Regions from separate parts of the Thalassolituus sp. UBA2009 genome, predicted to be linked through region 2. Evidence: predicted binding sites of a transcription regulator. Region 2 holds the regulator's gene; each other region holds the start of a gene.

The links. The regulator sigma-54, encoded in region 2, starts transcription at its own class of promoters, with help from an activator protein. The targets are predictions, from matches to a motif close to TGGCACNNNNNTTGCTNT.
Region 1: a site for sigma-54 is predicted at 3,885-3,902, ahead of B3P58_RS17590 (6-hydroxymethylpterin diphosphokinase MptE-like protein). Genes of this name have one in related genera too.
Region 3: a site for sigma-54 is predicted at 3,341-3,358, ahead of B3P58_RS11790 (pilin). Genes of this name have one in related genera too.

Annotation. Positions count from the first base shown of each region.
Region 1 is NZ_DDCJ01000143.1:88,201-96,229, reverse strand. Features, by position in the region: gene fliD (flagellar filament capping protein FliD) at 1-146, opposite strand, end outside; gene B3P58_RS17600 (flagellar protein FlaG) at 284-667, opposite strand; gene B3P58_RS17595 (flagellin) at 733-3,606, opposite strand; gene B3P58_RS17590 (6-hydroxymethylpterin diphosphokinase MptE-like protein) at 3,926-5,956, shown strand; gene B3P58_RS17585 (class I SAM-dependent methyltransferase) at 6,000-7,169, opposite strand; gene B3P58_RS17580 (PIG-L deacetylase family protein) at 7,172-7,840, opposite strand; gene pseI (pseudaminic acid synthase) at 7,846-8,029, opposite strand, start outside.
Region 2 is NZ_DDCJ01000069.1:26,271-34,299, forward strand. Features, by position in the region: gene lptB (LPS export ABC transporter ATP-binding protein) at 1-584, shown strand, start outside; gene B3P58_RS08805 (RNA polymerase factor sigma-54) at 713-2,212, shown strand; gene hpf (ribosome hibernation-promoting factor, HPF/YfiA family) at 2,245-2,547, shown strand; gene ptsN (PTS IIA-like nitrogen regulatory protein PtsN) at 2,551-3,015, shown strand; gene rapZ (RNase adapter RapZ) at 3,049-3,921, shown strand; gene B3P58_RS08825 (HPr family phosphocarrier protein) at 3,927-4,196, shown strand; gene mgtE (magnesium transporter) at 4,306-5,661, shown strand; gene yjgA (ribosome biogenesis factor YjgA) at 5,683-6,195, shown strand; gene B3P58_RS08840 (carbon-nitrogen hydrolase family protein) at 6,207-7,004, opposite strand; gene B3P58_RS08845 (YhdP family protein) at 7,004-8,029, opposite strand, start outside.
Region 3 is NZ_DDCJ01000095.1:5,341-13,369, forward strand. Features, by position in the region: gene ampE (regulatory signaling modulator protein AmpE) at 1-264, opposite strand, end outside; gene ampD (1,6-anhydro-N-acetylmuramyl-L-alanine amidase AmpD) at 274-831, opposite strand; gene B3P58_RS11780 (alanine/glycine:cation symporter family protein) at 962-2,344, shown strand; gene nadC (carboxylating nicotinate-nucleotide diphosphorylase) at 2,319-3,179, shown strand; gene B3P58_RS11790 (pilin) at 3,440-3,940, shown strand; gene B3P58_RS11795 (hypothetical protein) at 4,058-5,362, shown strand; gene pilB (type IV-A pilus assembly ATPase PilB) at 5,502-7,199, shown strand; gene B3P58_RS11805 (type II secretion system F family protein) at 7,248-8,029, shown strand, end outside.

The DNA of each region.
Region 1 (8,029 bases), on a different contig from region 2:
CCATAGGCGGTGATTTTGGCTTCCACCAGCTGCTGACGGCTATCCAGACGCAGCGAGGTCGCTTCTTTCTCTGCACTGATGATTTTTTCCACCAGATCAGTGGTCAGTACTCCAGACCCTAATCCCAGTGATTCTATGGATGCCATACCTGTTCCCCCGTGTTACCGAACCATCCGGTCTGTATCAAGCGTAGATGGCCCTGAAACAAAAAACCCTGTACTGGCTTTATCGGCCAATGCAGGGTTTTCTGAAGGGTTGTTTACCTAACCCATACACTGATCACCTAAACTTGTGCGCTGAACAATAAAGATGGTTCTTCATCATTCAATTTCTGCGCCAGTTCCAGAGCCAGCTCACTGGGAATCTGTCGGATCAGTTCCGATGACGCCCGGTCATAGACGCGGATAATGGTCTTGCCGCTATCTTCGTCCAGCTGGAAATCCAGTGTTCTTTCAGTTTGCTGTACATACTCATTGATACGGGAAATTGCTTCTCTGACCTGGTCCTTATTCAGTTCCGCAACTTTCTCAGTTCCAACCGGCAAAGACTTGCCGCTATCGGAACCTGCAACCGGATCACTTGCCGCCTTGGCGTAAGCTTTCTTTCCGGCTGTAGCTGAGGGTGATACAGCTGTATGGTCTACCACATTCAATTTCAGCTCGTTCATAAGTCACCTCTCAGGTTCTTGGTTAAGCAGCCTGGGGAAGGCTGGCCTTCCCCATCAGTCCGCTATTATCCCAGAAGAGACAGAACCTGCTGACCGGCAGCGTTCGCCTGAGCCAGAACCGAGATACCTGCCTGCTGCAGTACCTGAGTACGGGACAGCTCGGCGGTTTCAGCCGCGAAGTCCGCATCCTGAATCCGTGAGTTCGCGGAGTTCAGGTTCTCAGAGGTCACCTGCAGGTTACTTACAGTAGAGCTCATACGGTTCTGGATCGCACCGAGGTCGGCACGCTGGCTGGCCACCTGACCAATCGCGTTGTCGATCGCAGTGATCGCAGCAGTCGCACCTTCGAAGGTCGAAATATCGATCTCTGTCAGGAACTGACCGTTTTCGCCACCACCGTAAGTACCGGTGTTGAAGCCCAGAGCTTCAAGCTCGGTATTACCGTTGCTGCCGACGTTGACTTCAATTTCTTTCGCAGAAGTCAGCTTCACGGTTGAGTAAGTAGTTTCGTAAGTATCTGCTTCAACAGAAGACTTAGTACTTGTACCACCCTGACCAAAGGTCGCTTCACCGATACCCTCTACCGCAGAGTCCAGACCGAATACACGACCGATTGAAGATGAAGAACCAGACTTATCATCAATCGCGATCGAGATGTTGCGGCCATCGGCAGCGGTCAGAGAGATAGACTCACCGTTATCGATTGCGGTAACACCGGTCTGACCTGCGCTCTGATTGATCAGTGCAATCGCATCAGCACGGGATTTAGCGTAATCAATGTTACCGCCGGAATCAGTCTGCAGGGTTACCGAACCAAGAGACACACCGTTGATGTAGATACCAGCCTGATCACCATTCTCGAAGGCATTCGCCTCTGCCTGGGTCACTGCAGTACCACCAACAACTTCGGTTGGATTCACAGCCGCCTGCACACCAGTCTCATCCGATACTTCATTGATCGCGGCGGCGACAGCGATACCGGACAAGGTTTTGTTGGATGACAGGATACGGGAACCGTCAGATGCAAACTCGGCACTCGCCTTATCTTCGCTGGTTTCTGCAGCTTTGATACTGACGCCGTTAATGGTCAGGTCACCGTCTTTCAGACCATTCACACCATCATAAGCAGTGGTCACACTGGTGGTGCCTGATGCCAGTAACTGGCCGGCATCATCCGGATCAGACAGAGCAACAGTCACTTTAGTACCGTCGTCAGACTGGAAGGCCAGAGAGCCCTGTACAATATTGTTAGTACCGGAAGCCTGGAATGCAGCAGCAGCGTTAGTGCCTACCGCTACGTTACCAATCGCGCCTGAAGTATCGAATACCACCAGACCCGCAGAGCCTGCTGTGGTTGTGGAGAAGTTCTTCACATCCAGAACCAGTGCACCGGCAGAGTTTACGGTAGCGCTTACATCCAGATTCTCAGCAGAGAAGTCACGGGCGTTGATTGCATCAGCAGCATTCTGTGCAGCAACGGTTGCGGTTGAGCCCGCAGTGAAGCTGATCATTGCACCACTGGTACCGGTACCCAGCTCAATGGCTGTCGCGGTAGTTGCCATAGTGACAGTCAGTTTGACGCTTTCATAAGCGGTCACACCGGCCACATTGGAGATGGCTGCCGCCAGGTTGTTCACGAAACCACCACTGGCCATAGTACCGATGGAAGTAGCACCGTTAACGGTTACTTCATAGCCGATAGAAGTGGTGGTATCGAAACCGGATGCTGCTGCGCTGGCAACACTGACGAAAGTACCGGCAGGGGTTGCGTTCGCGGCAGAGATATCCTGAGTCTGGGCATCGCTGACCACACTGGCCTGACCTGATTCATAAGTACCTGCAACCAGACCAGCATTGGACAGGTCACCGTTACCGGTACCGTTACCACCTTCGATCACGATTTCTTTCACGTCACCATCGGCGATCAGAGTGAAACCACCTTCGTACACGCCCGTAGCAGCCAGACCAGTCTGAGCGGCACTCAGAGTGCCCAGATTGATGTCAACGTTACGGCCATCAGCGGCAACCAGCTGCACACCACCTTTATCGAAGCCGGTATCAACCGCAACAACACCGGTCTGATCAGACACAGCGTTAATCGCTTCGAGTACCGAGGCACGGGTAGTAGAGCCATCGTTAGAGGTTTGAATATCAATGTTCACACCGTTCAGGCTGATGGTTCCGCTGGCAGCAGAAGCCGTCATTTCAGAACCGGAAACAGTGTTTTCATTCACCTGCGCAGACACACCGGTCTCTGCGGAGTGACGGTTTACTGCAGCCGCTTTGGAGATAGCGGAAGCATCCGCACCACTGGTGGAAGCAGAATCATCTTCTGCACGGGAAGCGGTAATCGCTACACCGTTAATGATCAGGTCGCCGTTAGCCAGCGCGTTGTCAGTACCGATGGCACTGATACCGCTTTCTTTGCTGGAACCCAGCTTGCTGGCAGTCAGTTCGGCAATGGATACGTCCACAGTCTGACCAGCGTTAGCACCGATCTGGAAGGTTGCTTTGAAAGAACCGTCCAGCAGTTTACGGCCGTTGAAGTCGGTTTCATCAGCAGTACGTGAAATTTCAGCAACCAGCTGATCAACCTCAGCCTGAAGAGCTTCACGGTCAACGTCGGAGTTGGTGGCGTTAGCAGACTGTACCGCCAGTTCACGGATACGCTGCAGGTTGTCGTTCATAGAACCCAGCGCACCTTCAGCCGTCTGAGCCAGTGCGATACCGTCACCGGCGTTACGCACGGCCACATTCAGACCTTTGATCTGAGAGGTGAAACGGGTAGAAATCGCCAGACCCGCGGCGTCATCTTTGGCACTGTTAATACGCAGACCAGAAGATAAACGTTGCAGAGCCTGTTGGTTGGCAGACTGGGATTTATCCAGATTGCGCTGCGCGTTAATAGAGGCAATGTTGGTATTAATAATTTGAGGCATGGTGTTTCTCCTGTACCTGCGTTACAGAGCCAGCGCTGTGCTGTAGTAGCAACGTTGCTGCACTCCCTCTGTCTTTGTCATACCTTTTAACGGCACACCCGGCAGGATCTTTAGAATTTTTTTTGCGCCAATATCACGACACAATCCCAACCGACACGGAATTCTTAAGCGATTGAAACCATTGGAAATTATTCTGAATGTCAAAAAAACGACAAAAAATCAGCCAGAATAAAAACCGCGACACATCACTCCCGCAGCGATGGCTCCCGGGGGTTCACAGGCATGTATATTGCTTTGTTCAATGAAAAGAGAGGCTTTTATGACGCACCCTGCCGAAATCAGATTCAACAAGAACATCGCTTACCTGCAGCAGCACTATCCCTATCTCTACAATCTGGCGCAGAACACGCCCCTGCGGAAGCTGACACTGGATATGGACGATCATGGCCGGGTCGATATTCACAGCGGTAATGCTTACTTTTATAACGGTGATGCCAGAGCGTTCGCCCGGCAAGAGGCCGAACAGTTCAACACTATCGTCGCTCCGGGCAATGCCATCCATGGCCTCAGGCCCCATGGCGCGAACGCCTTTAAGGCACAACGCTATTTCTCCCGCTCAATCACCCGCCTGTACCAGGACACACAGGTTGATCAGACCGAGGATTACCAGATCCCGGATTTCCTCGCCCTGGTGGCCATCATGGGGATTGGCGCCGGTTTCCATATAGAAGAGCTGGTCAACCGGCGGGAAATACTTGCCCTGATTATCTATGAAACCGATCCGGAAGAATTTGTCACCTCTCTGTACTGCATCGACTGGGAAGCCATTTTCCTGAAATTCAGCGAGCGCGGAAAATCCATCCAGCTGGTCATTGGTGACTTTAAGCTGGCCACCGATCAGTATGCGGTGCTCTGGAATCAGCTGATTGATCATCCGCCCAGCTTTTCCCTGTGTACCTATTTATATAATCACCGCAACCAGGATAAGTACCGCAAGGTCATCAAAAAAATCCAGAAAGATCTGAAAGTGTATCTCTCGCTCTGGGGGTATTACGACGATGAAATCAATCAGATGAATAACGCCCTGCATAATTTCCGCGCAGGGAACGAACTGCTGCCACTGGCCGATAAACAAGCCATGAACTGCCCGGCTTTTATCATAGGTTCCGGCCCATCCCTTGATGACCGCATCGAAGATATCCGCAAATATCAGGGCAAAGCCGTGCTCTATTCGGCCGGGACAGCACTGCGCGCATTATACAAACAGGGCATTAAGCCGGATTTCCATATCGAGATTGAATCACACTATGAGCCTTTCCGGGTGATCAGTGAAATTAATGACCCGGAATATCTGCAGGATATCACCCTGATCTGCTCGGCTCAGACAACGCCGAAAATTCCGCCGATGTTTGGCAGGGTAATGCTTTTTATCAAAGACTCCACCGCCATTCATGAGCTGAGCAAAGACTTAACCGACCAGATCCGTGGCACAACCCCAACCTGTACCAATGCCGCGCTGGCCATCTGTTATCACCTGAACCACCAACAGGTATTCCTGTTTGGTACGGACTACGGCTTCCGTAATACCGGTTCACACCACTCCAAGAATTCGATTTATTACAGTGAGCAGCGCTCTGATCTGGTGAAGCAATCCACCAATTACCAGCAGCAGGATCTGATTGAGATTGAATCGGTTGATGGCTTACCAATGCAGACAACCATGATTTATAACGCCTCCAGACGCCGGCTTGAATCAGACATCAGTTATTTCCTGAAAAACAGAACGATTGAAGTTTATAACTGCGCTAATGGTGCAAAAATCGAAAACGCTGAGCACATGGAGCAGTCCCGATTCTGTTCGCTGATGGAGTCATCGGCCGCGAAAAAGGAAAACGATCTTCAGCTTATGTCAGACAGGAAAAGGGCTGTCTTTTCACCGGAATTCCTGCAGCAACGGACTGATGAACTGGAAAGTAATCTGAGAAAGATCGCCGATGATATTCTGAATATGATGGGCAGTGGCCAGAAAACCCTGACACAGCATTATCAGAATCTGCATATCGTCGGTCAGTATCTGTCCTTTGGCCTGAGCCGCTATGGTGCTCTGCAGTTCTTAATCCGCGGAGCCATATGGCATTACCTGCATGCCGGTGCCTCTGTTGCCCTTAAACTGCAGAATTCACCGGAAAAAATGGCGGAATATATAGAGCGCTGGGAAACCAATTTCCGTCACTTTATTAATACCGTACCGGATCATGTGCACAACGTCGTCAGCAAAGAATTTAACGACTCAGATCCATGGATTCATACTGCGATTGATGACCCGGATTGTCCGGAATATGAACCATAGCCACCGGGCTATGGTTCACAGCTGAACTATTCCAGCATAAGTATTAATAACGATAAGGATAAGTTGCATCGCCATGCCAGCCATAAGCCTGTAATGACTGTGCAATTTCATCATAGAAGGACGACGCGACCACCATAATCCACTGGCTGGCGTCGTCTTTATTCTGAGCAATCCATTCTTCGGCCGGCTGAATCCGGCATTGTTCATAACCGGCAAAAATTCTTTCTGATTTATTCGGGTTACCATCAAGAATAACGTCCGGGACAAAATCCAGAAAACTCATTAATGCCCGGCCGCCGGCACCCGCTCCCCACATTGCAATCTTCCGTCCGGAAATCTGCTCAGCCAGCCGTTGCTTCTGCGCATCAATACCCTGCTGAAAATGACCAATATTCTCTGGTACCGAAAAACTCAGTGCCTGCTCACGGTCACGGGTACAGAATGCAATCAGGTTACCAACATCGGAAACCTGATATTTCTGAATAAACCAGCCATGCCGGGCCAGCAGAACCTGCAGCGAATGCTTGCAAAACAGACTTACATGCTCAACATGAAAAGGCGCCCGGCTTTCATGTTCGATTGCCCAATCCAGACCCGGAGTTTCAATAAACATTGCCCCGTCGGGATTCAACAGCATGGATGCTGCAGCGATATAGTCATCAAAGTCAAAGACGTGTTCGATCACATGGCGGCTGTAAATAATATCCACTTTCCGCCCCAGTGCTTCTGCAAATGAGCGGTTGAAAAAGCTGTTATAAACGCAAAACCCCTGCTCCTCGGCTTGTTCCCGTGTTTCATCGTTTGGCTCGATGCCCAGATACTCCATCTGCGGATACAGTGTGCGAATCTCACCCAGCACCTCTGCAGCAGAACAACCGATTTCCAGCACGCTCTGAAAGCGTTGCTCCTGCCCGGCGACACATTCCTTGAAAAAGCCGACAAAATCCTGAGTAAATTTTGTTCCTATATGGCCTGGTCGTGGCGTGTAGTAATGCTGTTTATACAGGTTTTCCAGCACAGATTTATCATAATGCCGCTGATAAGCTTGACCGCAATCACGGCATAATCCATATTCAATATCGACCTCAAAAGGTGGCTGCAGTGTTTCACCGACCGGAACCGGATGCTGATACACCGGAAATTTTTTCAGTGTTAACAGAGTTTCTGACTGTTCGCCGGCACACACCGGGCAGATAGTTTTTTGATCCGTCATACTCAGTTCTCCAGCCAACGTAAAATAGTTAATGCCTCTGCCCGTTCAACCCCCGCACTGGCTCCGCGCATCTGCGCCAGTGCATCGATTGCCTGATAGGAACGATAATGAGGATAAGCCCGCATTTCCGCATCGTAACACTGCAGAGCTTCCTGTTTTTTATTCCAGTCCTGCTCACTCAGCGAGATATAGCAATTAGGGTTAAAAGCAGCACTGGCCGGATTCCAGCCGGTTGCGCTCACCACCTCAAAGCTGGCAATTCGCCGTACCGGATGGCCAGGTAAAGGCCGACAAGCTGTCAGCGTTGCCTCCAGCGCCCGGCGGTGATCAGCATTCAGATCGGCGGCAGAATGGGTCAGTACCGTATCCGGTGCATAAGCAGCAATATGAGGTTCAATTGCCTGCACAATATCCAGCAAAGGAACCTGATCAAGCCGGTTATCGGGAAAGTTCAGCGTTGCCAGAATCTGATGACCCAGTACAGCAGCGGCCGCCTCTGCACCACAGGTCCGCTGGCCGATGCGCTCTTCGCCACCGGCACGCGATGTCTCACCATCAGCCAGAAATAAACAGGCAACGTCTTTACCTTCTCTGACCCAGCGATGGATTATTCCTCCGGCACCCAGCACTTCATCATCGGCATGGGCGGCGATAATCAGTATCCGTTTCATTCCAGTCATTCCAGAAGCTCCCAGCTCATAGCCGTACCACGCGCAATATCCGCGCGGGCTTTTTTACCGATCATATCAGGTAAATGTTTCGGCTTAAGGCCAAAACCCGGACGAATGACGCGCACATTATCCGCGCTTATATGCTCGCCGGCTTTAATATCTTTAACACAATAAACCGAACGTGAATGC
Region 2 (8,029 bases):
TGATTGTGAATCTGGTGCAGGCCGACAAAGGCCGCATCAAAATTGACGACGAAGACATCAGTCATCTGCCGATGCACGGCCGGGCGCAGAAAGGCATTGGCTATCTGCCGCAGGAAGCCTCCATTTTCCGCAAATTAAGTGTGGCCGATAATATTCTCGCCATTCTCGAAACCCGCAAAGACCTCAACCGTGCACAGCGTCTGGAAAAACTGGAAGAGCTGCTGAATGAGTTTCATATTCAGCATATCCGCAGCAGTCTGGGCATGGCCTTATCCGGTGGTGAACGACGCCGGGTCGAGATTGCCCGCGCGCTGGCGGCTGAGCCGTCCTTTATTCTGCTTGATGAGCCGTTCGCCGGGGTTGACCCGATTTCTGTAGCTGACATCATGGACATCATCCGACAGCTCAAAGCACGTGGCATCGGCGTACTCATTACCGACCACAACGTAAGGGAAACTCTGGCTATCTGTGAGAAAGCCTATATTGTCGGGGGTGGCCATATCATCGCCGAAGGCACCGCTGAACAGGTATTGGCCAGCGAGCAGGTACGCAAAGTGTACCTGGGTGAGGATTTCCGCCTGTGATGGCAAGCCCTGCTGCAGGGAAGTGGCTGATGATCCAAAGCAAAGGAAGATGCACAAAAGATTCCAAGGTTTACCGCTTGGCGTATAATGCACAGACTATGCCGATACTGAGTGATTACTGAACTTTTATGAAAGCGTCTCTTCAGTTAAAGATGGGTCAGCACCTGACCATGACCCCTCAGTTGCAACAAGCCATCCGCCTGCTTCAGCTGTCTACCCTCGATCTGCAGCAGGAGATTCAGGAAGCCCTCGATTCCAACCCGATGCTCGAAGTAGAAGAACACGAGCACGATGACCTGCCCGACCTGTCCCGTAACAGCGACCACGAAGTCAGCGCCAGCCACGAAGTCAGCAATCAGGACGACAGCCACAACGACACACCCGAGCTGGATGAACAGTGGTCACAGGAACAACTCCCCGACGACCTGCCGGTCGACAGTCAGTGGGAAGATACCTACCAGACCACCGCCAACGTTGCCTCCGGCAGCAGCAGTAACGCCATCGACGACGATTTCGATTACGACTCGCGCCACGCCAGCACCGAAGATCTGCAGGATCATCTGCTGTGGCAACTCAATCTGACTCCTATGTCAGATACCGACCGCGAGATCGCCCTGATGCTGATCGACGGCGTGGATGACGACGGCTATCTGCACACCACCGTCGAAGACATTCTGGAAAGCATGGACCCGGCTCTGGACGTCGAAGAAGACGAAGTCATGGCCGTCCTCCACCGCCTGCAGCAGTTTGATCCGGCCGGTGCTTTTGCCCGCGACCTGCGTGAATGCCTGCTGCTGCAACTGCAGCAACTGCCGGCTGAGACCCCATGGCTGAACGAAGCCAAAATGGTCATCCGCGATTATATCGAGCTGCTGGGCAGCAAAGATTACCCAACGCTGATGCGCAAAACCAAGCTGCGCGAAGAAGACCTTAAAGCCGTGCTGCGGCTGATTAAAGAACTGAATCCCAAGCCAGGTGCCGGCATCAGTGCCGAGCAGGCCGAATACGTGGTGCCCGACGTACTGGTACGCAATATCCGCGACGAATGGCGGGTTGAGCTGAATCCGGATATCGCCCCCAAGCTGCGCGTTAACGCCGATTACGCCTCACTGGTACGCCGTTCCGATAACAGCACCGACAACGCCTTCTTGCGCGACCACCTGCAGGAAGCGCGCTGGTTTATCAAAAGTCTGCAAAGCCGCAACGAAACCCTGCTGAAAGTAGCCACCAAAATCGTCGAGTATCAGATCGAGTTTTTCGAACAGGGCGAAGAAGCAATGAAGCCGCTGGTGCTGCACGATATTGCCGAAGCCGTTGGTATGCATGAATCCACCATTTCCCGGGTAACCACCCAGAAATACATGCATACGCCTCGCGGAATCTTCGAGCTGAAGTACTTTTTCTCCAGCCATGTCAGTACCGATGGCGGCGGCGAATGTTCCTCCACCGCAATCCGTGCCATGATTAAAAAACTGATTGCTGAAGAAAATGCCCGCAAACCGCTGAGCGACAACAAAATCGCCGCAGTGTTGGGTGAAAAAGGCATTCAGGTGGCACGGCGCACGGTAGCCAAATACCGTGAGGCTATGATGATTCCGCCTTCGAACGAACGTAAACAATTGATTTAAAAAACAACAAGCCAGCAACAAGGAGTCTGGACATGAAGATTAATATCAGCGGTCACCACGTTGACGTTACCGAATCTCTGCAAGCGTACGTAGACGAAAAAATGTCCAAGCTGGGACGCCACTTTGACAACATTACCAACGGCCAGGTAACCCTGACCGTTATTAAAGAGCGCATGATTGCCGAAGCCACCATCCATGTCAGCGGTGCCGACCTGCACGCCAGCGCTGAGCACGATGATATGTATGCCGCAATCGATCAGATGACCGACAAGCTCGACCGTCAGGTACTGAAACACAAAGAAAAACTGGTGGCGCGGCAACACGGACAAGGCTGATTAATGGACATTCGCATCGAGGATATCCTCACACCGGAACGCAGTCTGATAGATGCTCCGGTTTCCAGTAAAAAGAAATTACTGGAGTACCTGGCAGGTTTTATCGCAGAACAACTCAGCGACAGCTCTGCCGACGATATTTACGAGCGATTACTCAGCCGTGAACGCCTCGGCAGCACCGGGATTGGCGAAGGTATTGCCATTCCCCACTGCCGGCTGAAGCAGTGCGACCAGGCGATGGGCGTACTGCTGCGTCTGGTGGAGCCGGTGGATTACGACGCCATTGACCGCAAGCCGGTCGATCTGGTGTTTGCTCTGCTGGTTCCCGAAGAAGCTACTGAACAGCACCTGCAGGTTCTGGCGATGCTGGCACGCAACTTCAGCGAGCCGGCCTACCGCGAGGCACTGCGCAAAGCGCCGGATGCGCAACGGTTTTATCAGCGGGCGCTGAGCGGACAACCGGGCTGACATCAGCCCAACGGGCAATGGAGGAGCACAGCAATGCGTTTAGTGGTGATCAGCGGCCGGTCCGGCTCAGGAAAATCCAGTGCTCTGCACGTACTGGAAGATCTGGGCTTCTACTGCATTGATAACCTGCCGGTCGCTTTGTTGCCAGCGCTGGCCCGCCAGACCGAAAGCGAAGAAAAACTGGCCAAAGTCGCCGTCAGTGTTGACGCCCGCAACCTGCCCCATGCCTTCGACAATATCCACGATGTACTGCACCAGCTGCCCAGCGAAGAATACCAGCTGGATGTCGTCTATCTCGACGCCAGCGAAGAAGTGTTGCTGCAGCGCTTCAGCTCCACCCGGCGTAAGCACCCACTAACTAGCAAAAGCACATCTCTGGCCGAAGCCATCGATAAAGAGCGCCTGCTGCTGGAACCTATCGCCAACCTTGCCGATCTGACGCTGGATACCACCAGCATGTCTGTGCATGAGCTGCGCAGCCTGATCAAATTGCGGGTGGCGGATAAAACCAGCACCGACATCGCCATTCTGTTTGAATCTTTCGGCTTCAAGCATGGCATCCCGATTGATGCCGATTATGTATTCGATGTCCGCAACCTGCCCAACCCTTACTGGGACCCGGCACTGCGCGCCTTTACCGGGCGCGACCCGGCAATCATTGATTTCCTTGCCCGGGAGCCTCAGGTCGGACAAATGCAGCAGGACATCAGCGGGTTTATTCAGCGCTGGCTGCCTGCCTTTGTCGATGCCAACCGCAGCTATATGACCATTGCCATCGGCTGCACCGGCGGGCAGCACCGCTCCGTTTACCTGGCAGAGCAACTTAAGGCAGAATTCTGTCATCATTACAGCAATGTTCAGGTCCGCCACCGCGAGCTGGGCAGTGCCGACATTCATCAGGACTGATACGGATGACCAGCACCGAAATCACCATCGTCAATAAGCTGGGCCTGCACGCCCGCGCAGCCGCCAAGCTGGTTTCCACAGCCGCTGCTTATTCCTGCCAGATCAAAGTCGGTTACCCCGACCGCATGGTCGACGGTAAGAGCATTATGGCGGTGATGATGCTGGCCGCCAGCAAAGGCACCAACATTCATATCCATGCTGAAGGCCAGGATGCTGAACACGCACTGGCAGCCCTGATTGATCTTATTAACCGACGTTTTGACGAAGAAGAATAGCCCGGCAAAACAATCTTCTACGCGCAATTCTGCGAGTAGTTTCGTGGTATCAGAGGCCTAATCAGGCTAGAATCTGAGCATTCAACCATCCCCTGGACCGAACCGACGCATGGCACAGCAGACCGAAAAGGCTAAAGCCAAGTTACACAGCCTGACCGCCGCGCTGGAAAGTGGTGCGCTGGCGCAGGTGCGTCGCATCCTGAATTCGGGTCTGGCACCGGTTGATATCGCCCACCTGATCGAATCTTCTCCGCCTAAAGCCCGTAAGCTGCTGTGGGAACTGGTCGATAAGGAACTCGAAGGCGAGGTCATGCAGAACCTCAGCGAGGAGCTGCAAAGCCACTTCCTGAGCGACATGAGTGCCGAAGAAGTTGTCGACCTGACCGCCGACCTCGACACCGATGACGTGGCCGACATGCTGCAGCAGCTGCCTGAGCGTGTAACTCAGGAAGTTCTGGAGTCGATGGACCACCAGGACCGCGCCCGTCTCGAAGCCGTTCTGGGCTATCCGGAAGACAGCGCCGGTGGTCTGATGAACACCGATACCGTGACCATCCGTCCGGATATCACCCTTGAGGTTGTACTGCGCTACCTGCGCCGCCACAAATCCCTGCCCGCCATGACCGATAACCTGTTGGTGGTTAACCGCCAGAACGAATTTATCGGCACGCTGGCGATCAGCAAACTGCTGGTCAGCGACCCGCAACAAACCGTACGTGAGGTGATGAGCACCGACGCGCGGGTTATTCAGGCAACCCAGCACGAGAGCGAAGTTGCCAAACTGTTTGAACGCCACGATCTGGTATCGGCACCGGTGGTTGACGCCGCCGGTATGCTGCTTGGCCGTATCACCATCGATGACGTGGTTGACGTTATCCGCGAAACCGCGGACCACTCGCTGATGAGTATGGCCGGTCTGGATGACGAAGAAGATACCTTCGCCCCGACGCTGAAAACCAGCCGCCGCCGTGCTGTCTGGCTGGGCATTAATCTGCTCACCGCACTGGCCGCCTCTGCGGTGATCGGCCTGTTTGATAAAACCATCGAGCAGGTTGTGGCTCTTGCTGTTTTAATGCCGATTGTCGCCAGCATGGGCGGTATCGCCGGCAGTCAGGTGCTGACTCTGGTTATCCGTGGCCAGGCACTTGGTCATCTCAGCGGCAGCAACTTCCGCTGGCTGTTTAACCGCGAAATTATGGTCGCCGCCATTAATGGCGTGCTCTGGGCTGTGGTTATCGCCTTAATTACATACGCCTGGTTCCGTGACCCGGCGATCGCCCTGATTATCGGCGCGGCCATTATCATCAATCTGATGGTCGCGGCGATGGCCGGCGCCAGTCTGCCACTGCTACTCAAGGCCCGTGGCATCGATCCCGCCCTGGCTGGCAGCGTGGTACTGACCACCGTCACCGACGTGATCGGCTTTCTATCTTTCCTGGGGTTAGCTACCCTGTTCTATCTGTAACCTGCATTTAAAGTACCCCTGATGAACGAATCTGATTACCCGGACGACGAGATCGAATACGTCAGTAAGTCCGAAATGAAGCGCGAAGCAGAGCGCTGGCAAGAACTGGGCAAACGTCTGACTGAGCTGAATGCCGCCAAGTGGAAAGAGCTGCCGATCAGCGAAACCCTGTACAACGCTCTGGTGGAAAACGCCAGGCTGAAGCAGCACGAAGCCAAGCGCCGCCATATGCAGTACATTGGCCGTCTGGTTGGTGATGAAGACCGGGATGCGATTCAGGCAAAGCTCGACCTGTTTGATCCGTCCAGCGAAGCCTACGGCCGCCGCATCCGCCAGCAGGAGTTGTGGCGTACCCGCCTGGTCAGCGACAGCAACGGGCTGAATGCTTTTATCGAAGAGTTTCCGGCGGTTGACCGCCAGCAACTGCGCAATCTGGTGCGTAACGCCCAGAAAGAAATGAGTAGCGAACCACCGAAGCCCGGCAGTTCGTACAAAAAACTGTTTCAGTTTATCAAGGAGCAGATGGCCGACTAGCTGCCATCCGTTCAGAAACGCCGGTGATGAGTCACCGGCATTTTTTTGCGTACCTCCGCCAGCTGCGCCAGATCAATCTCTGCCAGCGCCACTCCGGCCTCTTCTTCCAGCTCCGTCAGCACGCATCCCCAGGCATCAATAATCTGTGAATGACCATAGGTACGGCGTTTATCGTCATGCCAGCCACACTGGTTCGCGGCCAGCACATAGCACTGGGTTTCAATCGCGCGGGCACGCAGCAGTGTTTGCCAGTGCGCTGCACCGGTGGTGTAGGTAAAGGCCGCGGGCACAGAAATCAGCTCCGCGCCCTGCTCGCGCAGACGCTGAAACAACCCCGGAAAGCGCAGGTCGTAACAGATCACCAGCCCCAGTCGGCCGGCCGGTGTATCCACCAGCACCACCTCATCCCCGGGTGCAAAGCGTTCTGATTCACGGTAACTGCCGTGAGCATCGCCAACATCGACATCAAACAGATGAATCTTGTCGTAGCGGGCAACCTGTTCGCCTTCGCTGTTAAACACCAGACAGGCCGAACGCACCCGCGGATCTCCGTCCGGGCATGGCATCGGCACGGCACCGGCCACCAGCCAGAGTTTCAGCTCCTGCGCCCAGCCGGCCAGACGCTGCACATACTGCGGATCAGCGGCAATGGCGTTGTACTGCTTACCATCCAGCGTGAGGAACATTTCCGGCAGTAACGCCAGCACCGCACCCTGTGCCGCCGCCTGCTGCAGCAAGTCATAAGCCTGTGCCAGATTGTGTTCAATCTGTGGCTGGCTGCTGAACTGAATCACCGCGACGTTAGCCATCAGTCGTCATCGCCTCCGCCGAAGATATAGAAAATACTCTTGAAGCGTTCCAGCAGACTGCGGCTCTTCTTACCGTCGACCTTATCGTCAAAGGCCTGATTGATCTTCAGATCCGGTTTTTCCCAGGTACCTTTCAGGTCGTAACTGGCACTGGTGAAGCGTGCCAGCTCGTCACCGATCAGCTTCTCGGTAACATAAATCGAGGCCGCTACCGGCGGTGCCAGACCGGCCAGCAGCGCCACCATCGGCAGCGTACTGGATACCGGGAAGGTCACCGCCAGCTTCATATCCAGTGTCTGGGTCTTCAGATCGGTGCTGCCTGAGGTCAGGAATTTACCACCCGGGCCGTCCATGCTCAGCGGCTCGGTCAGGGTCAGCAGACCATTTTCGATCCGCGCTTTGCCTTTCAATGTGTCGAAGGCCACCCCGGACTGATACAGATCGGAGAAGTCGAGCTTCAGGCGGCGGGCGACCGAATTAAAGTTCAGCGCACCAAAGGCTTTTAACGCTCCGGCACCTTCGGCAGCCATATTACCGTCTTTCACACGGAAACTGGCCAGACCATTGAGAGTTTTGTTGTTGTAAGCCAGTGGCGAGCCCTGCCAGTTCAGCTGCAGGGTCGAGCGCATATCCTTACCTTCAATCGCGGCTTCCTGACGGAAAGCGCGCTGCACCCGGCCAATGTCGTTACTGCTGATCTGCAGCGTATCGAGGCGGGTCTGATGCTGGTCACCCTGCTTCAGCCAGTACACATCCCCGGTAAAGGCCATGCCTTTCATATCGCTGTCGTGCAGGGTGATCTGCATACCATCAGCCTGTGGCCGGCTGCTGAGTTTCCAGCGACCAAAGTTACGGCTGCCGACATAAAGCTCTGCAAGATCCATATCCATCGGCGGGAAATCCGCCGGATTGAGCGCTGCCAGCGGATCAGGCTTGTCAGCAACCACTGTCACTTCATCCTGGCTGCCATCCAGCGTCGCCAGGTTTCCCGGCTCCTCTTCACTTTGCGGCAAATGAATATAGTC
Region 3 (8,029 bases), on a different contig from region 2:
CACATAAAGCAACAACAGGATTTCCAGCACAAAGCTGATTAATCCCCAGGCAAACTGCTCCAGATACCAGAAACCGGAGGCGAGCAGCAACGCCGGAATAACCACGATCAGGGCGTATTTAACGTGGCGCGGGATACGCGGAAAAAAGCTGCGCGGCAGCCACAGGCTGAGCCAGCGCGCAAAGGTGCGGCTGCGTGTACTGCGCTGCGGCAAAGGTAATTGCGATTGCAGTACCAGTGCGATAAAAACGATCAGAAATTTCATAACAGCCTCTCAATCTCCGGACGAAGCCAATAAACGGAGTAAATGTTGCCAGTCGAATGCCGGGCCCGGATCGGTTTTCCGCCCTGGCGCAATATGCTCGTGCCCGGTAATACGCGCACCGATAGCAGGATAGGCCTGCTGCAACGCTCTGATGACAGCAGCCAGCGTAACGTATTGCACCGCACTGTAGGCATCGGTGTCCGTTCCTTCCAGCTCAATACCTACAGAATAGTCGTTGCAGTCTTCCCTGCCGTCATAAACCGAACGCCCGGCATGCCAGGCGCGGTCCTTAAAATTCACAAACTGGGTTACGGTTCCGTCGCGCTCGATCAGTAAGTGACTGGAAACCTGCAGAGAAGCGATTTCAGCAAAGTACGGATGCTCATCGACCGGCAATTCATTCTGAAAAAAACGCTGCACATAACCACCACCAAACTGGCCTGGCGGCAGGCTGATATTGTGAATCACCAACAGACTGATCTCACCCTCACTACCGGACGGGCGCGGGCCAAAGTTCGGTGACGGACACCAGCAGGCACTATCCAGACGCCCCTCACTCACTTTCATGCTTGTGCTCCCGGATACCATGAACAAAGTCGACACCTTAACGCTTTTTAGCGGTGTCGTCAGTTTGGCAGCCCCTGCCACAACCTTTATAGTGACCGCTGACATAAAATGACAATAAAGAGAGAGCAGCATGCTGGAGTTTATTAAGACGATTAATGGCTGGGCCTGGGGTGCGCCCATGCTGTTTCTGATCGGTATCACCGGCCTGTATCTGACCATCGGCCTGAAAGCTTATCCGATCCGTAATATCAAACGCGGTTTCGTCTATCTGTGGACCAACCGCGAAGGCAAAGGTCAGGGCGAAATATCCGGATTCAACGCCCTGATGACCTCGCTGTCAGCCACTATCGGTACCGGAAATATTGCCGGGGTTGCCACCGCCATTGCTTCCGGTGGGCCTGGGGCGCTGTTCTGGATGTGGCTGATTGCCCTGCTGGGCATGGCCACCAAGTACGCTGAAGCCGTACTTGCCGTTCACTACCGTGAACGCAACGAGCAGGGCCATTATGTTGGCGGCCCGATGTACTACATCCGCAATGGCCTTGGCCCGAAATTCCGCTGGATGGCATTAGTCTTCGCTTTCTTCGGTATGCTGGCGGGCTTCGGTATCGGTAACGGCGTACAGGCCAACTCGGTCGCCGACGCTCTGCACGATGGTTTTGGTGTGCCGGAATGGGCGACCGGCGTAGCCATCGCCATTCTCGTTGGCATGGTGCTATTAGGTGGCATTCGCCGTATCTCTGAAGTGGCCGGTAAGCTCGTCCCTTTTATGGCGATTGCTTACATACTTGGTGGCCTGATACTGCTGGTGATCTTTGCCGACCGGGTACCACAGGCAATTGAACTGATTATTCACCACGCCTTTAATCCGACTGCGGCAGTGGGTGGCTTTGCCGGCGCAGCGGTCTGGGCAGCCATCCGCTTTGGTGTGGCCCGCGGTGTCTTCTCTAACGAAGCCGGTCTGGGCAGCGCGCCGATTGCCCACGCCGCCGCCCAGACTGACAACCCGGTGCGTCAGGGCAGCATTGCCATGCTGGGTACCTTTATCGACACCATCATTATCTGCACCATCACCGGGCTGGTGATTGTCGCCTCCGGTGCCTGGCAGCTGTGCCCGCCGGAAGTCGCCGAATGTGTCGCCGGCAAAGGCTTAAGTGGCGCCAACCTCACCTCCGCCGCTTTCGCCCTCGGCCTGCCCGGCGTTGGTAACTATATTGTGACCCTCGGCCTGGCGATTTTTGCCTTCACCACCATTATTGGCTGGTCTTTTTATGGAGAGAAATGCACAGAGTACCTGTTCGGTGTAAAATCCGTGCCCATTTTCCGGATCATCTGGGTTTTGGCCATTCCGATCGGTGCAACGCGTGAACTCGACGTCGCCTGGCTGATTGCCGATACCCTCAACGCAATGATGGCGCTGCCAAACCTGGTTGCCCTGTTACTGCTGAGCCCGGTCGTCTTCAAGCTGACAAAGAGTTTCTTAAACCATGGATCTGAGCCTGCATCAAAATGATATCGCCACCATCGTTGCCTGTGCGCTGGAAGAAGATGTGGGCAGCGGCGATATTACCGCCCGTCTGATCCCGGCAACTCAGCAAGCCAAAGCGCGCATCATTTCCCGTGAGCGCGCCATTGTTGCCGGACGCGCCTGGGTAGATGAAGTATTCCGCCAGCTCGATCCGGCCGTCAGCGTGATCTGGCGCGTATCCGAAGGCCAGTGGGTACGCCCCAATCAGACGCTGTTCGAACTGCAGGGAAGTGCCCGCTCGCTGCTGACCGGCGAGCGCTGCGCCCTGAACTTTCTGCAAAGCCTGTCCGGCACTGCCACCCTGTGCCGCTTCTATGCCGATAAGGTGACCGGCACCGGCGTAAAACTGCTCGATACCCGCAAAACCATTCCTGGTCTGCGTATCGCACAGAAGTACGCAGTCAGCGTCGGCGGCTGCTTTAACCATCGTATTGGCCTGTACGATGCTTTCCTTATTAAGGAAAACCATATCATGGCAGCCGGCGGCATTCGCGCAGCAGTCAGCCAGGCACACGACATTGCCCCCGACAAACCGGTTGAGGTAGAAGTGGAAACCATGCAGCAACTGGACGAAGCCATCGATGCCGGTGCCGACATCATCATGCTCGACAACTTCAATCCTGAACAAATGCGCGTTGCCGTTGTCCATGCCAGACAGAAAAGTCAGGGCCGCCCTAACGGTGTGGTAAAACTGGAAGCCTCCGGCGGCATTACCGATACCAGCCTGCGCGCCTACGCCGAAACCGGCGTGGATTACATTTCTATTGGTGCTCTGACCAAAGACTGCAAAGCGATTGACCTGTCGATGAGGCTGGTGTGAGGGGGGAGAGTAAAGGTCAATACTCTGTTTCAACACGATTAAAGTGACAATATTTGTCACTCTCTGACAATCTGGTTAATTGGCATTCAGGTTATCGCCGGACATGGATCAAAAAACGTGACGAATACCCGAAAACTGGGCTTGCAGCGGCCAACTAAGCTTGGCACACTCTTCGCACTGTCCCTGATGTGACACAGCAACTCAAAGCCCGCTTTGAATTGCCCATAACTAAAATCTCATTCGAGAGTGGAGAACACACTATGAAAAAACAACAAGGCTTTAGCTTGATCGAATTGATGATCGTTATTGCGATCATCGGTATTCTGGCTTCTGTTGCAGTGCCTCAGTATCAGACTTATATTCTGCGCACAGATGCGACCAACACTCTGTCTGTAGCTCGTCCACTACAGCTGGCTGTTGGTGAATATGCTGCACGTTATTCCAGCCTGCCTGCAACAGCCTCGGTCCTGGAAACTTACACCGGTTTAAGTGGCCTGGCCACTGGCACCAACCAGGCTGCCGGTAAAATTGCCAGTGTTGCTCTCGGTGCAAATGGCGTGCTGGTTGTAACTTTTGGCGGTACAATTGATACCACCTCAACAAACACTGCAACCGGTGAAACCGTACCTAAAGAACTGGCCGCTCGTTCTTATACTCTGACACCTAGCATCAACACTGTAAGTGGCGCTGTAACATGGGCAAGCTCTGCCGCAGGTGGTACTGCTCAGATCGGCGCTAAATTCCTGCCAAAAACTAATTAATATCCGTTAGTTTTTAAAGCCGGCCACCGTGCCGGCTTTTTTATATCCAAAACCCACCTAAAGCAACAGCGTGTTAGAAAATCTGGCCCCGACAACAGGAAAATGGAATATCCGCCCATGCTTGCCCTTTATCCTAAGCTTATGTTTAAAAAAAATATTTTGCCTTATCATTCGGTTAAAGAAAAATTGCATTACTATGCACAGTTTTCAGTCATGCTGTGGTGCGCAACATACGCTCTGATTAAAGGCTGGAATCCGGTACATCAATGGGCTGACATTAACTGGTTGCTGACCTACGAATGGGGCTTTATTAAACGTGGAGCATGGGGCAGTGTTCTGGCGCCATTTATGCAGAATTTGTCACCAGCCGAAACACTGAGCATGTTCGAAACAATTGGTTTGGTTATATTATTTTCGTTCATTGCTCTGCTTTTCAGTCTTGCATTAAGAATGCAACAGCAGATGAAAGGCTTTTGGGTATTCACGCTGTTCTCTGTCGTATTTTTTTCCTCTCCGTATATGACAATGCTGAGTAATATAAGAAACTATCTTGATATTCACGTCAGCATTATGGGTATTGGTGCTTTATTGGCTATCCGTCATAACTCATGGTTCTTAGCTGCGATACTTCTTTCCTCTGCCGTTTTTATTCATGAGCTGGTTGTTGTTATATTCCTCCCCTTGGTTGTTTTAGCCATACTTTTAAAACAATCCCGCAACTCAGATACTTCACTACTGCATTTCTGGCAGTGGCCAGGAAAATCGTGGCTGCCAATCATTTCGCCAATAATGGTCACGTTGTTTATTATCTTTAATCAACAGCAGTTAGATATAAATACCCTGCGCGCCGCGATGGATGCTAAATTTTTGCATTTCCTTCCTATTAATGAATATTATGCTGCCCAATATTCCGAGATGCTGACATATTCGTTCTTTGATTACTTACGGGAAGAATCGACTAAATTATCAGGTCGGTTCAATAACGACTGGTATCAGTCTTCCATTATTTCGATGTTCATCCCAACTATTATAATTGGCTGGCATCTGCTGGACGGCATTGAAAAAAAGAATCGTATTTTTCTTACCAGCATTGCATGCTGCACCTGCATCGCGCCCCTCTCTCTGCATTTAATTGCTTTTGACACCAACCGGATATGGGCAATGCCGTTACTCTCCTGCTTTCTGACTTTATGGCTGATAACAGAATACATCGAACACCCGATACAAACAAAAAAGCTGCTTTTTTCTGGCTTTTTTCTATTATGCTTGTGGATTTTCTACTGGATCATGCCTCCTTTTACGATGTTTGACCCCAGCGTCAAACTCTTTACTTCTGACTTTGCCTTCGCTGCAGCGCTTCCTGTCATGTACATATGTTTTCTCATTTCACGCTCATTACCCGGCAATGAGAAAAATTCATAACAAAGTAATGACTGGCCGATAACATTTGTAAGTACGCCACAGAGCAGTCAGTGATGGAGCCAAGACTCCACGCTGGCGCTGGCGCCTGCCCTCTGGTATGTTCTGGTACAAAAAGCACAATGCCTTTGAGGAAGTCTCTATGGCCGTTTTAACCGGCTTACCACGCCGAATCGTCGAACAACACCTCGTCAACAGTCAGCAAGCTCAGGAAATTATCAATAAGGCAAAGCAGGACAAAATCAGCTTCGTTGCCGCCGCCGTTGCATCGGGTTACATAAAATCACGTGCCATTGCATTGCTGGCTTCTGAAGAGTTTGGTCTCCCCCTGCTGGACCTCAGTTCCTTTGATTTTGAGCTGATGCCCAAAGAACTGGTCAGCCGCGAACTGATCGAGAAGCACCGTGTTCTGCCACTGTTTCAGCGCGGAAACCGTCTGTTTGTCGCGCAAAGCGACCCATCCGCCATGCTGGCGATCGACGAAATCAAGTTTAATACCGGTATGACCGTCGAGGCGGTACTGGCTGAAGAAGACAAACTGGGCAGTGCCGTTGATAAGTTTCTGGCCGCCAATGACAACAGCTTTGGCGAACTGGATGGCGAACTCGACGACGTTGATCTGGAAGATCCGGATGCGCGGGAAAAAGCTCAGGAAGCCGAAAAAGACTCCTCCGGTGACGATGCTCCTATTGTACGTTTCGTAAACAAAATGTTGCTCGATGCCATCAAAGGTGGCGCATCTGATATTCACTTTGAACCCTATGAGAAGCGCTACCGGGTACGTTACCGCACAGACGGTATGCTGCATGAAGTCGCCAGCCCGCCTGTTAATCTGGCTGGTAAGATCGCTGCTCGTTTAAAGGTGATGTCTCAGATGGATATTTCTGAACGGCGTGTCCCGCAGGATGGGCGCATCAAGATGAAACTGTCCAAAACCAAGGCCATTGATTTCCGGGTAAACACCCTGCCAACCCTTTGGGGCGAAAAAATCGTACTGCGTATTCTCGACCCTTCTTCGGCCAAACTGGGCATTGATATGCTCGGTTACGAAGCAGACCAGAAAGCCTTATATATGGAAGCCTTGGCCAAGCCACAGGGCATGATTCTGGTTACCGGCCCGACCGGTTCCGGTAAAACGGTATCCCTGTATACCGGTCTGAATATCCTTAACGTGGAAGGCACCAATATTTCCACCGCTGAAGACCCGGTGGAAATTAACCTCGAAGGTATTAATCAGGTAAACGTGAATGCTCGCGTTGGTCTCGACTTCGCGGCGGCTCTGCGTTCGTTCCTACGTCAGGACCCGGACGTGGTGATGGTGGGGGAAATCCGGGATCTGGATACCGCCTCTATCGCCATCAAAGCTGCCCAAACCGGTCACTTAGTGCTTTCCACCCTGCACACCAACAGTGCCGCCGAAACCCTGACCCGTCTGGCTAATATGGGCGTGCCATCGTTCAATATTGCCACCTCCGTCAGCCTGATTATCGCCCAACGTCTGGCGCGGCGTTTATGCTCAAGCTGCAAAGCCCCGGCAGAGATTCCCAAAGAACTGCTGTTGGAAGCTGGCTTTACCGAAGAGCAACTGCAGACCGCTGAGATTTATAAGCCGGTTGGCTGTGAGCAATGTAAAGGCGGTTATAAAGGCCGTGTCGGTATTTATGAAGTAGTTAGAATAACCGATGCTATCTCCCGTATTATCATGGAGGGCGGTAACTCAATTGAGATTTCTGATGCGGCGCGCAAAGAAGGCTTTAACGATTTGCGTACATCGGCGCTGCAAAAGGTAGCCCAAGGGGTTACCAGCCTGGAAGAAGCCAACCGGGTAACCACCGACTAAGATTTATGGCGGTATATTGTACCGCCCAGCGTATGGACATATTGCATTATGGCTAAGCAAATTAAAAACAGCTCCTTTACCTGGGAAGGTGTTAACCGTCGCGGTCAAACCATTAAGGGCGATATGACGGGCCAAAACGCAGCGATGGTGAAAGCCCAGCTACGTAAACAAGGGGTAAATCCAATTAAGGTGCGCAAAGTCGCGCAACCATTATTTGGTATTGGTGGACCGAAGAAGAAGAAAATAACTACCGGAGATGTGACCTTTTTTACCCGCCAGATGGCGACCATGATCAAAGCCGGTGTGCCACTGGTGCAATCATTCGATATCGTTGCCGATGGTGTCGATAACGTATCAATGAAAGAGCTGATTTTTGGTATTCGCGATTCTGTATCTGCCGGTAATGATTTTGCATCGGCACTAAAGCAGTATCCGGAATATTTTGACGACCTGACCTGTAACTTGGTGGAGTCTGGCGAACAGGCCGGTGCGCTGGAAGCCATGCTGGATAAAGTCGCTATTTATAAAGAAAAAACCGAGTCTCTGCATAAGAAAATCAAAAAAGCGCTGATGTACCCTGCAATTACTCTGGCCATTGCTTTTATTGTAACAGTCATTTTGCTGCTTAAAGTCGTACCAACATTCCAGGAAATGTTCTCTAACTTTGGCGCAGAGCTACCCGCTCCAACTCAGTTCGTAGTGTTTTTATCGGAACAGGTACAAGCATACTGGTTACAGGGCTTTGCAATCCTGATTGCTATTGGTGTCGCATTCACTCAGGCGTTGAAGCGTTCTCCGAAATTCCGTAATAGTTTCGAACGCTTCACTTT